4 regions of the Marinobacter xiaoshiensis genome follow, and region 3 is predicted to be linked to each of the others. Evidence: predicted binding sites of a transcription regulator. Region 3 holds the regulator's gene; each other region holds the start of a gene.
The links. The regulator FliA, encoded in region 3, starts transcription of late flagellar genes. The targets are predictions, from matches to a motif close to CTAAAGTTTNNNNNNNNNNNGCCGNTAA.
Positions count from the first base shown of each region.

Region 1: RKA07_RS09230 (flagellar protein MotY) is a predicted target of FliA. The motif match lies at 851-878, and genes of this name have one in related genera.
Region 2: flgM (flagellar biosynthesis anti-sigma factor FlgM) is a predicted target of FliA. The motif match lies at 1,428-1,455, and genes of this name have one in related genera.
Region 4: RKA07_RS12705 (methyl-accepting chemotaxis protein) is a predicted target of FliA. The motif match lies at 1,276-1,303, and genes of this name have one in related genera.

Region 1 covers NZ_JAVMBO010000011.1:36,335-38,536, reverse strand. Annotated here, with positions in the region: gene pyrC (dihydroorotase) at 1-773, opposite strand, end outside; gene RKA07_RS09230 (flagellar protein MotY) at 922-1,839, shown strand; gene RKA07_RS09225 (histone deacetylase family protein) at 1,846-2,202, opposite strand, start outside.
Region 2 covers NZ_JAVMBO010000010.1:25,378-27,579, reverse strand. Annotated here, with positions in the region: gene RKA07_RS07710 (cyclic di-GMP-binding domain-containing protein, MshE-related) at 1-561, shown strand, start outside; gene RKA07_RS07705 (flagella synthesis protein FlgN) at 562-1,032, opposite strand; gene flgM (flagellar biosynthesis anti-sigma factor FlgM) at 1,040-1,366, opposite strand; gene flgA (flagellar basal body P-ring formation chaperone FlgA) at 1,565-2,202, opposite strand, start outside.
Region 3 covers NZ_JAVMBO010000007.1:386,345-388,546, forward strand. Annotated here, with positions in the region: gene RKA07_RS05565 (MinD/ParA family protein) at 1-728, shown strand, start outside; gene RKA07_RS05570 (RNA polymerase sigma factor FliA) at 760-1,503, shown strand; gene cheY (chemotaxis response regulator CheY) at 1,666-2,049, shown strand; gene RKA07_RS05580 (protein phosphatase CheZ) at 2,070-2,202, shown strand, end outside.
Region 4 covers NZ_JAVMBO010000017.1:189,857-192,058, reverse strand. Annotated here, with positions in the region: gene uvrD (DNA helicase II) at 1-1,161, opposite strand, end outside; gene RKA07_RS12705 (methyl-accepting chemotaxis protein) at 1,402-2,202, shown strand, end outside.

The DNA.
Region 1 (2,202 bases), on a different contig from region 3:
GCTTCCTTTTTATCTTTTGCATGGGGGGCAGAATCTGTGCCGAGAAAGAATCGCTTGTCTCCGCTGGCGACAGCGTCTCTCAGGGCTTTTTGGTGGCGATTGCGCTTTAGAATCGGGAGGCAGTAAAGATGAGGGCGTATGCCGCCCACGAGCATATGGTTCCGGTTGTACATCAGATGCTGGGGTGTAATCGTGGCGGCCAGATTATTGCCCTGATAATGCCGTACGAACTCTGCTGAGTCAGCGGTGGTTATATGCTCAAGCACTACCTTGAGCTTAGGGAAGGCTTTTAGCGTCGGGGCGAGTACCCGGTCGAGAAACACCTTTTCCCGGTCAAAAATATCGATGTCTTCATCAGTAACTTCACCATGAACAAGCAACAGCATGCCGCATTCTTCCATGGTTTCCAGTACCGGGTAGATATTGCGAATGTCCGTTACACCAGATGCAGAGTTAGTGGTTGCGCCGGCTGGGTAGAGCTTGGCTGCAACAACACCCTCTGCGCTTGCTTCCAGAATATCCTGACGGCTTGTGGATTCGGTCAGGTAAAGCGTCATCAGTGGCCGGAAGTCAGTCCCTTCGGCTGCTGCCCGAATGCGATCCCGGTATGCCGAGGCTTCAGCGGCATTGGTTACCGGCGGAGCAAGATTCGGCATGATGATCGCTCGCCCGAAACAGGCAGCGGTGGCAGGTACAACGCTCTTCAGAGCATCGCCGTCGCGAACGTGGAGGTGCCAGTCGTCGGGGCGCACAAGAGTTAGCTGTTCGGTCATGGTCTGGTTTCCGCAGTGCCTTAAAAAGTTGGCAGATTATAGCAGAAGGTGTCAGTGATTGTTTTTCCTCTCGTCGATTAAAGAACATGGCGCTGATGCCGTTAAACAGGAAACCACCAAACATCCGTGAAACAACGGTATGGCTGTTATGGCACTCGCATTCACAAAAAGATCGCAGAATGTATTGGCAACGCTGGCGCTCGGCATTCTTTTGCCCGTGACAAGCCAGGCTGCAAGCTATGGTGCCGGAATATCGAACAGCCAGTGGTATCTTGCCGAGTCCGTTTTCGAGTGTTCGCTGGTGCATGATGTTCCCGGCTATGGCCGGGCTGTTTTTCGGCACCGTGCCGGGGAAGAACTGTCATTTTTTCTGGAGTCCGAATCTCACCTCATGCGCCCCGGGCGAGGCTCTCTTTTTGTTGAGGCGCCACCTTGGCGACCGGGTGTTGCTCCACGCCCGGTAGGCACGGTAGATGTGTCTGAAGGGCTCCGGCAGGTATCACTTGAAACCCGGCATGCGGTGATTCTTGCCCAAAGTCTGCTGGATGGCATGCGGCCCACAGTTACCAGGGATTCCTGGTACGACGGCAGCCCGGTTCGGGTGCAGGTATCGAATATCAACTTCAGCGGGCAATACCAGCGCTATCGGTCATGCGCTGCGAACTTGCTTCCGGTTAACATCGATCAGATCGGTCGTTCGCGGGTGGCATTTTCCAGCGGTAGCGCAAAGCTGTCTGAAGCCGATATGGATTTGTTGGACAATATCGTTGCCTATTTAATGGCGGATTCTACGGTAGAGCGGGTTTTTGTCGATGGGCATACTGACCGTGTTGGAAGCCGGATCGACAATCGTGCGTTGTCTGAGGAGCGCGCTAATGTAGTGGCAGACTACCTCAAAGGTCGTGGGATAGACCCCGACATGATTACCGTACGGGCTCATGGAGACCAGTACCCGGTATCCAGAAACTATGGCGAAAACCGCCGCACAACGATACGCTTGCAGCGAGAGGGCGAACGCCCTGGCTTGCAGCAAGCTAACGGCTATGGTGGCGCCAGCGCAGGTTAAGAGATGCTAAACCGAACTCAATACGTCCAAATGGGCGTTTACGCTTTCTGCGAGAGCTTTCAGGTGATAGCCGCCTTCCAGCGTTGAAATAATACGATCGTTGCTGTGCTCGTTCGCGACGCTTGCCAGCGTTTCGGTCAACCAGCGATAGTCCTCGGTTTCCAGATTCAGTTCGGCCATCGGATCAAGTCGATGGGCATCAAACCCTGCAGAGATCAAAATTACCTGAGGCTTGAAGGCGTTCAGGCGCTTTAACCAGCCAGCTTCTACCCGCTTTCGGTATTCTTCGGAAGAGCAACCTGCCTCTATGGGAATGTTCACGATATTGTCAGCTTGGCGATGTACGTGGGAGTGGGGGTAAAG
Region 2 (2,202 bases), on a different contig from region 3:
AAGCACCAGTCCCGTTATCGTAGCGCTGCCGCAATGGTCACCATGGCAACACTACCATTTCAGCCTTTGGTTACATTTGCAGCGAGTAATAACGCCAATGCCGCTCAGGTGGCAGAAGCCGGTCAGTTATTTGATGCGGCTGGAATGTCGCCGCTGACAGAGGATGAGCTGTCGGCAGTTGCGGGACAAGGCAACAGCTCTTTGTTTGATCGGGTTGATATTGTCAGCAGTATGGCTGGCGGCTCTGGTTCCGACGAGGGTGCCGGCCAAGTGGAGCCGGATGTCATAGAAGGCATGAAGCTCACAGCCAATGTGTTTTTCCCGGTACTTAATGTTCTGGATTCAGACCTTACGATCACCGGAGTTCATTATCGTGAAGGGGAGCCACGTTACACGGTGGCAGAGAATGGCCGGGTATCCATGGCATTCCCTGAGCGAATTGAGGAGATCCGCATGGACAACATTCGGGTCAGGGGTGGGGGTAGCCCATCCATGGGCAACGTCAGTATTCAGGACATCAGCTTTCACCCCGATTCCAGAATGACTATCTATACGAGATAATCAGGCGCTGGCAAGCACAGTTCGGCTTGATACGGTTGTTTGCTGGCCCTTTGCACCATATAGTTTTTGCTGGCCTGAGGCGCCCCGGAATATGTCTGTAAGCCGGGTAAGGCGTTTTTGAAGATGGTTTATGATACGCCCGTTATTCTCATTGAGAACATGGCATTCCCGAAGCTTTGAATCGGCTTCTTGCCAAAGGGCGTAAAGCTCATCAAGTCCGGCACTGCGAATAAAGCGGGAGGGGTCGCCAGAGTCTGGTCGAAACCCCATTGCCACAAGCGTGCGGATTTTTTGCTTGGCACGTTCTCGAATTTCCCCCAAGATCGCGTTTTTTTCTCGCGTCAGAGTATCGAGTGCTTTTGTATCGGAGCCGGACAGGCAAGTTTTTTCGTTCTTCAGGATATCCGCCAGGGTTTCAAGCTGACGGATATCCAGCGAAAGGAGATTCTTCAGATCATCAATTGCAGCCATGATTTACTCACCCAAAAATGCTTTCATCCATATCAAGCATTTTTTGGGCCAGTTTTCCTGCATCAATTTTATAGGTGCCGTTTTCCAAGGCTGAACGAATTTGCTCGATTCGCTCGTCATCCATTTCAGGATAATCCCCCAGCTTTTGCTCCAGCTGCTTGAGGTTTCGGGCCTGGCTGCTCAGGTTTACGTTTTCGCCGCGGGCGCTCTGAGCCTTGGCATTTGCCTGCTCGGGGGCTGCTTGCTTGGCGCTCTGAGCATTAGCGGACTTGTCGGCCGTGGTTCTCTGGGTGTTGACCTGGCCTTGGCCAATTCCATTTAAGTCAACTGACATATCAATACCTGCTTTACGGTGACGCCACACATGTTGTGGGCTGACTCTGGTTTATATCCACTTAACGGCTAGTGGCTGGCATACTTTAGGGGCAAATTATCAAATCTTGTTAGCATTTTGTCACAAACCTGATCCCGCCTTGGGCGGGGTGCTCCGCCGGCATGTTTTTGCCGCCGGAAGGGGGTTGCCGTGAGCATGTCACATCGGCACTTCAACATGCCCGGGAGCGGTTACATTCGCCTTTACCGTGCGGGCTGAGCCAAGGTTTTCCACAAGTACTTGCTCACCCACCGACGCACTGGCCAGAGCCTTACCGCGGGAGCGCACTGAAAAGGGCCCCCGGCGGGCGGTAATAATAACATGATCGCCGCGGCTGACAGCGATTGGTGCGTCCAGAAGATCAGGAGTGAGTACCGAGCCGGCGTTTACGGGCCGGCGTATAATCATGCCCTCAATCATCTGTGAATCAGTTATTATTCCCCGTCGGCTGGCGTTAAGCACAACATCGCGGGTTTCAAGCATGTTGCCTGTTACGCGTTCACCTCTTCCGAGCGGGCGGGCGGCGACCAGGGCAGGGCCACTGATGGATACCGTGGTCGTTACAAACATTCGCCACGGGCGATCGCCGGCGCAAGCTATCTGAACTGACGGGTGTTCACTTTTCCATGGATCACCTGTGAACTCTATATCCAGATCGTCAGAGCAGGCGGCTAATGCAAGCCTGTTGTCAATGTTGCCGGTCTCAAAGGCAACTTTGTAGCCTCTTTCGGTCTGGGTTGCGGCAAAGGTCTCAAGGAATGCTGCTGTTGCTTCGCGAATCTCGTCGGCGGTTGTTC
Region 3 (2,202 bases):
GCATCGCTCTGGCGCAAAAAGGCAGGCGCGTTGTGCTGCTTGATGCCGATCTTGGCCTGGGGAATCTTGATGTGCTGCTCGGGGTAACCGCCAATCGTACCTTGCAGGACGTGTTGGCAGGAGAGTGTGACCTCAGAGACGTTCTGGTAAATGGTCCGGGCGGGATTAAAATCGTACCGGCATCTTCCGGAACTCAGCGCATGACCCAGCTCAGCCCCATGGAGCATGCCGGCCTGATTAACGCATTCAGCGAGTTGGGCGATCAAATTGATGTGCTGATTATCGATACGGCGGCCGGTATTTCCGAGTCTGTTGTGAGCTTTTTGCGGGCCTCGCAAGAGCTGTTGCTGGTGGTGTGCGATGAGCCCACATCCATCACAGATGCTTACGCCCTGATTAAACTGATGAACCGTGATTACGGTACCAACCGCTTCCGCATTCTCGCCAATCAGGTGAGCAGTGAGCAGGAAGGCCGCCATTTGTTTGAAAAAATAACCCGGGTAACCGAACGATTTCTCGATGTGGCACTACAATATGTGGGTATGGTGCCTTACGACGAAGCTGTGAAGAAAGCCGTTCAGCGCCAGAAAGCCGTGCTGGATGCATACCCCCGAGCCAAAGCGTCGCTTGCGATCAAGGCACTGGCTGACAAGGTAGAAAGCTGGCCACTGCCTTCATCACCCCGCGGACACCTGGAATTTTTTGTGGAGCGGCTCGTCGAAGTCTGAAACGGATCCCGTAAAAAATAAAACCGGATGCATGACATTGGCGAAAAACCTGGGAATTTATCATCAGGCTGGTGTGAAAAGTCCCTCGGACCTCATAGAGACTCACGCCCCCCTGGTAAAGAAAATCGCACTTCATCTTTTAGCGCGGCTACCGGCCTCGGTGCAGCTCGACGACCTTATGCAGGCGGGTATGATCGGGTTGCTGGAGGCCGCCCAGCGCTATAGTTCAACCAAGGGCGCAACCTTTGAAACCTATGCCGGAATTCGCATCCGAGGGTCTATGGTGGATGAAATCCGCAAAGGCGACTGGGTGCCGCGCTCTGTTCACCGAAACGCTCGTCGGGTTGCCCGTGCAATCAAGGAAGTAGAAGACCGGGAGGGCCGTGAAGCCCAGGACTTTGAAGTGGCGGAAGAGCTCGATATGTCTCTTTCCGAATATCATGCCACTCTGGCCGATGCTAACAGCGGACGGCTTTTTAGTCTTGATGAGCTCAATGAATCCGGTGAGCTGCCGATAGAAGAAACAGAGGCCCGGGATAATCCGCTGGATGATCTCACATCTGATTCTTTCCGCAGCAGCCTTGCGGCGGAGATTGAGCTGCTTCCGGAGCGGGAAAAGCTTGTACTGAGCCTGTATTACACGGAGGAACTGAACCTCAAAGAGATTGGCGCTGTTTTGGGAGTCAGCGAAAGCAGGGTCAGTCAGATTCACAGTCAGGCCGCGTTGAGATTGCGTGGAAGACTTTCCGAGTGGCGCCTTGAGGAACACAGCTAGGCGTGGCTTGAGACTTCAGGGTTCTGATGAAGTGTAGTATTTGGTAACCGATGCTTTACAAGCGCGATAAAGATCAGACAATACATGGTTAAATCAGCGGCCTGCTACACTTTAAGCGCAAAGGTCAAAACGAATTCCGGGTCTTAATAACTGGAGGTCCCTTTGGACAAAAATATGAAAATTCTCATTGTGGATGATTTCTCCACAATGCGACGGATCATCAAAAACCTGCTCCGTGATCTTGGCTTCACCAACACCGATGAAGCGGACGACGGAAATACAGCTTTGCCTATGTTGAAAAGCGGTAAGTACGACTTCCTTGTGACAGATTGGAACATGCCGGGAATGTCTGGCTTTGATCTGTTGAAGGCAGTGCGGGCAGATGAAAACCTGAAAACCCTTCCTGTTTTGATGGTTACCGCCGAAGCCAAGCGCGACCAGATTGTTGCAGCGGCTCAGGCTGGCGTGAATGGGTACGTAGTAAAACCGTTCACTGCTGCCGTTCTAAAAGAAAAAATCGAGAAGATTTTTGAACGAATTCAGTAACCGGAAATTGGATGGGGCGTATGAGCGATAAAAAAAAGATCCATCGGGATCTTGAGCCAGAAGTGACCGAAAAGCTCCGGCACCAGGCAGCAGAGCTCGCCCAAAGTGTGGAAGGCGGCGATTATGCCCGAGCGATGAACCTGATTAATGAGT
Region 4 (2,202 bases), on a different contig from region 3:
CTGGCGATCATAAAAGCGCAGGCCGCCATATACCCGGTAAGGTATGCCCTGGCGCATCAGGGATTCTTCCAGCACCCGGGATTGGGCGTTGGAGCGGTACAGGATGGCGGATTCGCTTCGCAGGTTGCCTTCGTTCACCCAACTGGAGATGCTGTCGGCTATGTAATTGGCTTCATCCTGCTCATTAAATGCGGCATAAAGGCTGATGGGTTCGCCTTCCACGCCATCTGTCCAAAGCTCTTTGCCGAGCCTGCCCTGGTTGTTGGCAATTACGGCGTTAGCGGCTTTCAGAATCAGTTGAGTGGATCGGTAGTTCTGTTCCAGCCGCACCAACCGGGAGTTCGGAAAATCCCTCTGGTATTGCTGGATATTCTCTATTTTGGCGCCACGCCAGCCGTAAATAGACTGGTCGTCATCACCCACCACCGTCAGTGGTACACGATTACCCGCAAGAACCTGCAGCCAGGCGTACTGAATCGTGTTGGTGTCCTGAAACTCGTCCACCAGAATATGCTGAAAGCGCTGCTGATAGTGAGCCAGTATTTCCGGCCGGTGCAGCCAGAGTTCATGGGAGCGAAGCAGCAACTCGCCAAAATCTACCAGACCGCTTTGCTGGCACAGTTTTTCGTAGCGGCTGTATACCTTCACCATGGTGGAGGTGAAGTGGTCGCCCGGATTTTCCTGTATGTGGTCGGCCCGCAAACCTTCGTCTTTCTGGCTGCTGATAAACCATTGAGCCTGCTTGGGTGGAAACTGACTTTCATCAATCTGGGCTTCCCGCATTACCCGTTTGACCATGCGCAGCTGATCATCGCTGTCCAGTACCTGGAAGTTCTCCGGCAGCCCGGCATCCTTCGAATGCGCCCTTAACAGCCGGTGAGCAATACCGTGGAAGGTGCCAAACCAAAGGCCCCGAGACGGAATATTCATCATCTCCTCGATGCGGTAACGCATCTCTTTGGCAGCTTTGTTGGTAAAGGTGACCGCCAGAATCCCCGTAGGCGGAACCCGATCCACCTGCATCAACCACGCAATCCTGTGCACCAGCACCCGGGTCTTGCCACTGCCGGCACCCGCCAGCACCAGCAAGTGGTCATTCTGTGCCGTAACTGCCTCACGCTGGGCATCATTCAGGGAATCTATAATGTGGGAGACATCCATGGGGAAATCACTGTAGTCCGGAGAATGGGGAATTCTGGCCGAAGATTATAACAAGTCGTGACCGAGCCTGCCCCGATCCCGATCGATGGCTTAACATTTTAGACTCGCCTTACTATAAAGTTACTGCAAAATCAGCCGACAACAGTACATAACAGTACGAAACACAATCACCATTTCGCCTACTAATAGCAACCTATATGCTGATTCCGCCACATTGGGTTGTTCGGTCAGGAAAAGACTATGCTGTCATCACTTAAAATCTCACAAAAGCTTGGCTTACTGGTCAGCATTGCCATCCTCGCATTTGTCATCAGTCAGGGCTTCGCGTTTATAACAGAACGCTCCAACTCTGAACGCCTGAGCGAGGTAAAAGATCGCCTTTATCCGACGCTGGAACTGACCACTATTAATGAAGGCCAGCTAAAGCTGATGGAGCAACAAATCAGTGGTGCGGTTACCACGGGGGACGACCAGCAGCTGGAAGCAACCCAGGCCTACCGCGACACCATTGCGACCAACCTGGAAAAAATTGCGGAATTGAGCCCCGCCCAAGCCAGCAATATTCAAAAGCTGAGCCGGGACCTCGACAACTACTACGACAACGCGTCCCGCCTTGCCACCTCCATTATCGACGGCACAGCGGACTTCACACGCATTGGCGACGACGCAGCCCGTAACGCAGCCCGTCTGGAGCAACTGCAGGCTGGCCTGAACGCCATGCTTGAAAACAATCGTGCACGGTTCCAGGGCGCCATTTCGGAAACCGCTGAAGCCTCAACAAATGCCCAAACTCTGGCGCTGATTATTCTTGTCACTACCGTTGTGGTGCTGATCGCAATAAGCCTGGTGATCGGTCGTTCCATCTCCACCAGCCTTACCCAGATTATCGACTCCCTGAAGAACATGGCCTCTGGCGAAGGCGACCTGACTCGTCGCCTGAACTATGAAGGCCGGGATGAACTCCGGGAACTGGTTAATCAATTCAACCTGTTCGTTGCCAAGCTGCATAAATCATTTGCCACTATCAGCGATGACGTGAAT